One region of the Nonomuraea sp. IBHARD001 genome, then DNA from elsewhere that is predicted to be linked to it. Evidence: riboswitches for the same ligand, from Rfam matches in the RefSeq annotation. Region 1 holds a riboswitch; the other holds the start of a gene.
What was found. A riboswitch is a leader RNA that binds a small molecule or an ion and turns the genes downstream of it on or off. The one in region 1 is predicted to bind cyclic di-AMP.
Positions count from the first base shown of each region.

Region 2: linked by a shared signal. The riboswitch ahead of ACTWNK_RS14255 (C40 family peptidase) and the one ahead of ACTWNK_RS34190 (coiled-coil domain-containing protein) in region 1 are both predicted to bind cyclic di-AMP.

Region 1 covers NZ_JBWBBW010000002.1:7,161,553-7,165,757, forward strand. Annotated here, with positions in the region: gene ACTWNK_RS34180 (DeoR/GlpR family DNA-binding transcription regulator) at 1-399, shown strand, start outside; gene galT (galactose-1-phosphate uridylyltransferase) at 396-1,460, shown strand; cyclic di-AMP (ydaO/yuaA leader) riboswitch at 1,503-1,637, shown strand; gene ACTWNK_RS34190 (coiled-coil domain-containing protein) at 1,641-2,621, shown strand; gene ACTWNK_RS34195 (SNIPE associated domain-containing protein) at 2,703-3,983, shown strand; gene ACTWNK_RS34200 (hypothetical protein) at 4,003-4,205, opposite strand, start outside.
Region 2 covers NZ_JBWBBW010000002.1:2,636,609-2,640,813, reverse strand. Annotated here, with positions in the region: gene ACTWNK_RS14265 (M48 family metallopeptidase) at 1-173, opposite strand, end outside; gene ACTWNK_RS14260 (hypothetical protein) at 193-1,023, opposite strand; gene ACTWNK_RS14255 (C40 family peptidase) at 1,131-1,652, opposite strand; cyclic di-AMP (ydaO/yuaA leader) riboswitch at 1,725-1,885, opposite strand; gene ACTWNK_RS14250 (hypothetical protein) at 2,299-2,538, shown strand; gene ACTWNK_RS14245 (DUF4352 domain-containing protein) at 3,304-4,020, shown strand; gene ACTWNK_RS14240 (SAM-dependent methyltransferase) at 4,052-4,205, opposite strand, start outside.

The DNA of each region.
Region 1 (4,205 bases):
ATCCCGGTCGCCGAGGTCTTCCACCGCCATCCGCGCGCCGACCGCACGGTCGTGCTGACCGGCGGGGTGCGCACGCCCTCCGACGCGCTCGTCGGACCCGTCGCGGTCACCGCCATCCGCGACCTGCACGTCGACACGCTGTTCCTCGGCGTGCACGGCATGAGCCCGAGGGCCGGGTTCACCACGCCCAACCTGCTGGAGGCCGAGACCGACCGTGCGCTCGTCGCCTCCGCGCACCGGCTGGTGGTGCCGGTCGACCACACCAAGTGGGGCATGGTCGGCATCAGCACCATCACCGGCCTGGACGCCGCCGACGTGGTGGTCAGCGACGCCGCCTTGCAGGAAGAGGCCAGGGCCGAGTTCGGCGACCGTCTGATCATCGCGGAGGACCCCTCGTGAAGCGCACGCTTACCCACCTGGCCGACGGCAGGGAGCTGTTCTACTTCGACCACTCGGACTCCGCCGTGCGCGACGCCCGCGACCTGCGGGAGCTGCCGCCGCGCCCGCCCGCCTCCGAGCTGCGCCTGGACCCGCTGACCGGCGAGTGGGTGGCCATGGCCGGGCATCGGCAGAGCAGGACGTTCCTGCCGCCCGCCGACGAGTGCCCGCTGTGCCCGTCGGCGCCGGGCCGGCTGTCGGAGATCCCGGCCGGCTCCTACGACGTGGTCGTCTTCGAGAACCGCTTCCCCTCCTTCGGCCCCCTCCCGGGCGCGCACGGCGAGGCGGGCGGGCTGAGCGAGGTACGGCCGGGGCTCGGGCGCTGCGAGGTGGTCTGCTTCACCTCCGAGCACGCCTCCTCCTTCTCCCGGCTGGCGCCCGAGCAGGTGGAGCTGGTCATGCACGCCTGGGCCGACCGCACGGCGGAGCTGTCGGCGATGCCCGGCGTCGAGCAGGTGTTCTGCTTCGAGAACAGGGGCGAGGAGATCGGCATCACCCTGGCCCATCCGCACGGCCAGATCTACGCCTATCCGTATGTCACGCCGCGCACCCGTCTGCATCTGCGGGCCGCCGCGCGCAGGCCGGGGCTGTTCGCCGAGGTGCTCGCGGCCGAGCGGGCGTTCGGCGAGCGCGTCGTCGCGGCCAACGAGCACTGGACCGCGTTCGTGCCCGCCGCCGCGCGCTGGCCGTACGAGGTGCATCTGTATCCGCATCGGCAGGTGCCCGATCTGGCGGCGTTGTCGGAGGCGGAGATGCGGGCGTTCGGGCCGCTCTATACCGATGTGCTGCGGCGGCTGGACGGACTGTTCGGGGTGGTCATGCCGTATGTGTCGGCCTGGCACCAGGCGCCGGTCCGGGAGGGTCGGGAGCTGGCCTACCTGCATCTGGAGCTGTTCTCCATCCGGCGGGCGCCGGGCAAGTTGAAGTATCTGGCCGGGTCGGAGTCGGCGATGGGCGCCTTCGTCAACGATGTTCTGCCCGAGGAGGCGGCCCGGCGGCTGCGGTCACAGGTAGATCACTGATTGATCTCAGCGGAGAGTCGCATGGTGCTGCATTTACCACTAATATCCATCTCGCCTAGTTCCGGGCGTGTTGCCCGGAAGCCGGGGACCCACTCCCTCGGGGTGAATCCACTTCGGTGGTAGGGCTCCTCCCGCCCGAACCCGTCAGCTAACCCGGTCGGCATGAGGAGAGGAGAGTGCGTGGCGGCCCCGTCCCCCACGTCGCGTCGCCGCACGGCACCACGCTTCATCAGCACGGCGCTCTGCGTTCTGAGCGCGGCAGCCCTGGTCTGCGCCCCCGCCACCGCAGGAGCCGCGCCCAAGCCCAAGGAGAAGCAGCTCCGCGCCGACCTGGCCAAGCAGAATAAGAAGGTCGACCGCCTGATCGAGGCCTACAACGCCAAGCGCGTGCAACTGGCCAAGGCGCAGGAGTCGGAGAAGAAGGCGAACAAGCGCCTGGCCGCCGCCGAGCAGGCGCTGGTCACCGCGCAGGAGCAGGTCAGCGAGATCGTCGAGCTGCGCTACCAGGCCACGACCGGCGGCATGCGCCTGCCGTTCGGCGGCAATCTGGGCGGCGCGGCCATCCTTGAGCAGCTCGTCGGCCAGCAGGAGGCGGTGCTCACCTCCTTCAGCACCGCACGCGACGAACGCAAGCAGGCCGCCGACGCCGCCCAGGTCGTCACCGGCCAGATCCGCAAGGACGCGGCCGAGGTCGAGGGCCAGCGCGAGGAGGCACAGGACCTCATCGACGAGATCCAGAAGAACCTCGACAGGCTCGTGCCCTACGGCACCGGCCGCCGCTCCGACGGCAGCTGGGCCCCCGAGCTGCCGAGCGGCGCCGACAACATCACGCCTCGCATGCGCCTGATGCGCGACCTCATCCGCAAGAACTTCGACCTGCCGTACCAGGTGGGCTGCTACCGCGTCGACGACAGCGGCGAGCATCCGCTGGGCCGGGCGTGCGACTTCATGATGAGCCAGGGCGGTTCGATGCCCTCCGCGGCCAACCAGGCGCTGGGCGACAGGATCTCGGCCTGGGCGATCAAGAACAAGGACCGGCTCGGCGTGAAGTACGTCATCTGGCGGCAGCGCATCAACATGGGCTCGGGATGGCGCACGATGTCCAACCGAGGCGGCATCACGGCCAACCACTACGACCATCCGCACATCTCGATGTACTAGGACGCGGGGCCGCGACCGGTAAACCGACGGGCCGTGACGGCAGTCCTCTTCTGTGACACGTGTGACGAGGAGGATGCGCCGGTGGAGTACCGCTTTCATTCGCCGCCGGGCTGGCCCGAGCCCCCGGCGGGCTGGCGTCCTCCTGCCGGGTGGCGGCCGAGCCCCGCGTGGCCGCCCGCGCCCGACGGCTGGGTCTTCTGGGTCGCGGTCCAGCCCGCCGTCCCGGCGACCGAGCGCGACGGGCTGGCCGCGATGACGCAGGCCCTGCGCCAGGAGCACATCGGCCTGCAGGCCGCCGTCGCCGACGCCGCACTACGCCTGCGCGAGATCGAGCAGCAGATCATCCACACCGAGGAGACCGTGCTGCTGCAGGAGGCCGGTCTGTACGAGTACCGCCACCCGCTGAGCGACGCCGTCGCCTACAGGGACAGGCTCGCCCAGGTCAGAAACCGGATCAAGGCCCTGGCCAAGGACGGCACCGCCGTGATCGGCGCCACGAACTGGCAGATCAACGGATCGCTCGCCGAAGGGCGCAGGATGGTGCGCGACTTCTCCAGGCTGATGCTGCGCGCCTACAACGCCGAGGCCGACAACTGCGTGCGCACGATGCGCCCGTACAAGCTGCAGTCGTCGGTCGACCGGCTGGAGAAGGCCGTCGAGACGATCGTCAAGCTCGGCCGGACGATGAGCATCCACGTCAGCGGCGAGTACCACCGCCTGCGCCTGTACGAGCTGGAGCTGACGGCCGACCACCTGGCCAGGCAGGAGGAGGAGAAGGAACGCTCCAGAGCGCAGCGCGAGCGCCAGCGCGAGGAGGAGTCCGCCCGCAAGGAGTTCGAGCGCGAGAAGGCCAGACTGCGCAAGGAGGAGGCGCACTACCGAGCGGCGCTGGCCAAACTGCTGGCCGGAGGCGACGAGCGGGGAGCCGGGGAGCTCAGGGCCAAGCTGGAGGAGATCGGCGCGGCCGTCGGCGACGTCGAGGCCCGCGAGGCCAATGTGCGGGCCGGATATGTGTACGTGATCTCCAACATCGGCGCGTTCGGCCCGGACATCGTCAAGATCGGCATGACCCGCAGGCTCGAACCCCAGGACAGGGTGCGCGAACTGGGCGACGCCTCGGTACCCTTCACGTTCGACACCCATGCCCTGATCTTCAGCGACGACGCGGTCGGCCTGGAGAGCCGATTGCACAGCGAGCTGAGCAGCCGGCGGGTCAACCGGGTCAACCCGCGCAGGGAGTTCTTCCACATCACGCCCGCCGAGGTCAAGGTGGTGCTGGAGCGGATCTCCGGCCACCACCTCCTGGAGTACCGCGACACCCCGGAGGCGTTGGAGTGGCACCAGTCCCGGCATGCGCCCTGACGCCGGACCTGCTCGCGGGTCAGTCGATGCGCTGGCAGATCTCCACGGGAAGCCTGGGCGACCAGGTGGCGGTGGCCTCGTCGTAGGCGCGGGCGTAGCCGTTCTTGCCGCCGGCGCACGGGGCCGCGACGGTCGTCTCGACGTACACGGCTCCGCCTGGCGTGATGGAGTGCGTCCTGGCGACGACCCACTTGGAGAACACCGTGCGTCCCGAGTTGAACT
Region 2 (4,205 bases), 4.5 Mb from region 1:
TCACGGGCCGGGTCCGGCGCGACATACGGCGCGTCGGCGGGCAACGCACGCCAGGGCGTCGTGAACGCCACCACCCCCACGATCACCGCCCCGAGCCCCCCCAGCGCGACCCCGGCCGCCCGCCGCCCACCACCGAGCCGCCGCGCCCCGTCCGCGCCCTGCTCCTCGCTCACTCGGATCCCCCCAAAGGCCTCACGCCGCCAGTGCCTCGCGCATGTGGTCCAGCCACAGCGCGGTCAGCCCCTCCGGGTCGAGCCCGGCCGCCGACAACGCCCGATCGAGCCCATGCCGCTGGACATCACGGTAGAGCCTCACCAGCCCGCGTACGCCGAACCGCTCCGCGTAGGCGCGGCACGCCAGCCACGCCTCCTGGTAGGCCTGGGCCCGCCGTACGGCTCCGGCGCCGAAGTCGGCGTCGCGCGGGAGCGCGTCCGGCCATCGGCCCGCGGCGGTCTCGGCAGCCAGTTCGGCGGCGGCGAGCGCGACGGCCAGGCCCGAGCCCCGGTAGGCGACGTAGTCGGCGAACCCCTCGCGCAGCCACACCGGCACCCCGGCCGTGCCCGCCGCCACGTGGGTGAGCTCGTGGGCCAGGACGACGTCGCGCCCCACGCCGTTCAGCCGCCCGAACCCGCCGGGCACCACGACCACACGGCCGCGGTCGGCCACGGCCGCGAGTCCGGCGAGCGCGCCGGGCGTGCTGCCGATCACCTCGGCGGCCTCGTCGTCGCCGCCCGGCACGACCACGAGGGCCTCACCCGACCGCTCCCCCAGAACGCCCGCCACGGCCTTCCTGGCCACCGCAGCCCGGCGTGCGATGTCGGCGAGCAGGGCGGGATCGGCTCCATGGCCCACGACCAGCGCGCGCTCGCCCCTGACCACGTGCGCGCCGTCCGGCCACAGGGTGCGCAGCTCCTCCACCATGACCGCGCCGCCCGTTGCGGCCCGGCCGGGCCCGGCGGCCAGCAGCAGGCCCGCCGCCAGTGCGGCGAGCGCGGCTCGGCGGCGAACGGGCGGCGGCTGCATGGCATCCGACCCTAACCCGGACATGCGAAAGCCCCGTCCCAGGGGGATGGACGGGGCTTTCGCGAGGAATCACCCAGAGGCGGGTGGATTCTCAGAGGGATGATCGGCTAGATGCCGGGACGGACCGCGCCCGCGAACGACGACTTGCGGTAGCCGTTCAGCTTCTCGATCCGGACGGTCTTGCCGGTGCTCGGGGCGTGCACCATCTTGCCGTTGCCGATGTACATGCCGACGTGCCCGCGGCCTCGGAAGAACATCAGGTCGCCGGGCTGGAGGTTGGCCCAGGAGACCTTCTTCTTGATCTGCGAGTACTGGCTGTGCGTGACGCGCGGGATGGTGACCCCCGCCTTGCGCCAGGCGAACTGGACCAGGCCCGAGCAGTCGAAGGATCCGGGTCCGGTGGCGCCCCACCGGTACGGGTCCCCGATCTGCTTCTTGGCCACGGTGACCGCCCGAGCGGCCTTGGCCCTCTGCTTGGCGGCCTTGCTCGTGGTGCTCGCCGTGGTGACCTTGGCCGTGGTGCTCGCCTTGGTCATCGTGGCGCTGACCGCCGTTGTCGTCGTCGCCGCCTGCGCCGCGGTGCCCTGCAGGGCGATCGACCCGGCCGAGACGCTCAGGGTGAGCGCCATGGTGCCGAGGCCTGCGCGGGTGAGCTTGGACAGACGAGGATGGAGCTGGGAGGTGGACAGGGTTTGTCTCCTTGGGGCTTCCACGAATGCCTACCGGGTTAGCTGACGGATTCGGGCGTGGAAGTCGCCCTACGGCGCGTAATGCGCTGATTCACCCCTGATCCCATGGGGATGGGATCGATTGGTTCCCCGGCTCCGTGCGCCTGGCTGCACGGATTCGGCGGGCCACCGCCCCCACCTGTTGGGGTGGGGCATGGATGCCACGAGCGGCGATGACCTGCGGAGTTTCGCTGCGACGTCATGGCTTTGAGCGCCGCGGTGCCAGAAGGTACCTCGCCTCCCAGGACCCGGCAAAGCCAAAGTCAAGTGTAAAGATCCAATAAAGGCGTGTGTTAAGAACGGAACCCCTGATTAATGAGGGGTTCCCGGAAGGTAATGTGACACTGGTCACATTCCGCAGCTCAGGCGCTTAGTCATGTCGCATACATCACATTTATCGGCCGAAATTCTTTACCTTTGTCAGCCGTGATCTAGACCGTTCCAGTGCGAAATACGGCATTCCGGTTGATCTACTGGCCGGTCGCCTGTAGGACTCCGGGCACAGGGCCGAGACCGGGCGGGCCCCCTGGGGCGGCGAAGGCCTGCGGTGCGACGGTGGCGTGGTGCGGTGCTGACCCTGGCCGGGGCCGCGGGCCTGGTCGCGGGCGGTGTGGCGACCGATCAGGCGCTCGGCGCGGGCGGCCTGAGCTGGCACTGGACCTACCTGGCCTTCGGCTTCCTCACCCTGGCCGCCGCCTTCGCCACCCACGCCAGGAGCCGGTATCGGCCGACGGCGTGCGCCGGGGCCGCGGCTGGACCTACAGACGCCAGGTACGCGCGTCGGTGACCGACATGGAGACCGTCGGCGTCGTCACCCGGGCCGAGTAGGCCGAAGGGCCGTCCGTCGCCTCTGGCCTACCTTGGTCGGGTTGAACCTGATCCTCGATCGACGGATGGCGCCTGCCCCATGGCCAGCCTCCCCCCGCCGCCCGAGACGACCTCGACAGGTGCGTCACGGAGCCCGCCAACCTCGCCCGGTTCTTCAAGCGCCTGGAAGACCAGGCGGCGTCGGATCTTGCCAACCTCCCGCTCATCGAGGAGCTTCAGGCCGAGCCTCGCGACTGCAGGTTGCGCGCCTAACCCCGAGCCGCCGACGAAGGGCGGCGAGATCACCCGCATCCTCGGCGTCACCAAGCCGAACATGCACGAGCTCATGCGCAAGGGACGACCCGCTCACCACACGCCGGGCCCAAGCCCGGCGTAGTGCTACTGCGAGCGGCGTCAAGCACGCCCGGCAGCAGCCCAGGTAGAACGCAGGCCTGCCGCAGGGTGTGCAAACCTCATCCGTTGGGAGAGGAATCTCTACCAGATTGTTTGGGGTGGAACGGGACACAGCCTGTCACGGGTTACGTTCCTGACACGCGATAGCAGGAGTCATCGGCGGGGGCACCTGCCGCCGCACGGTCAGGCGACCAGCGCGATCCCCAGCGTTTCCCTGGTCGTGCGGCTCGCACCCCCTAGCCTCAGGGCATCTTGCGCTCGCAGTACACCAGGAGACGTTCGGGGCGTCCTCCTGCGCCAGCCTCGTCGTCCGCCTTTCCCCGGAGTCCCCATGACCTACCCGTACGGCCACGACCCGCAGCAGCCCCAGCAGCCGTACGGCTACCAGCAGCCCTACGGCTATCAGCCACCGCCTCCCAAGCGGGGCAAGGGAGCCCTTTTCTGGCTACTCATCGTTGGCCTACCCCTCGTCCTCCTTGGAAGCTGCACAGCGGTCATCGTCGCGGTCGCCGCGACGCCGACGCCCAGCAGAACCATGCAGACCGAGGCGGACGCCGAACCTGCGCCACAGGAAGCCGCCGAACAGGAGGACGCCCCCACCGAGGAACAGGAGACCGCACCGAACGAGGAGCCACAACCAGCCTCGAAGGTCGCCGGCCTCGGCGCCAAGGTGCGCGACGGCAAGTTCGAGTTCACCGTAACCAAGGTGGCCGAGGCACAGTCCCTGGGCGATGGCTTCATGGCCCAGAAGGCGGATGGCAAGTTCGTCCTTGTCACGCTCACCGTGGCCAACATCGGGGACAGGGCGCAGCACTTCTTCGCGGACTCACAGAAGCTGTTTGACGGTCAGGGCAGGGAGTACTCGGCGAGCACGGCCGCAGCCCTGGCTATCCGCAGTGAGACTCTCATGAAGGAGCTGAACCCCGGCTTGCGAGCGCAAGCCGTGGTCGTCTTCGATGTCCCCAGGGACATGAAGCCGGTCTCCATCGAACTGCACGACTCGATGTTCTCCGGTGGCGTGCGCGTCGACCTCCTCGGGGCGCGATAGTCCTGGCCCAGCGCTTGCGGCGTGTGTACCGTCACGGCCCCGGCTCTGAGATGCTCGGCGCGAAATAGTCGCCGAGCATCTCTGTCGTCCATCGCGCCTCGTGGATCTCGCCCCGAGGGCCGAACGCGACGAACCACGGCTTGATTTCGAGAACAGGTGTGCCATCGACGGCGTCCAGCTCTTCG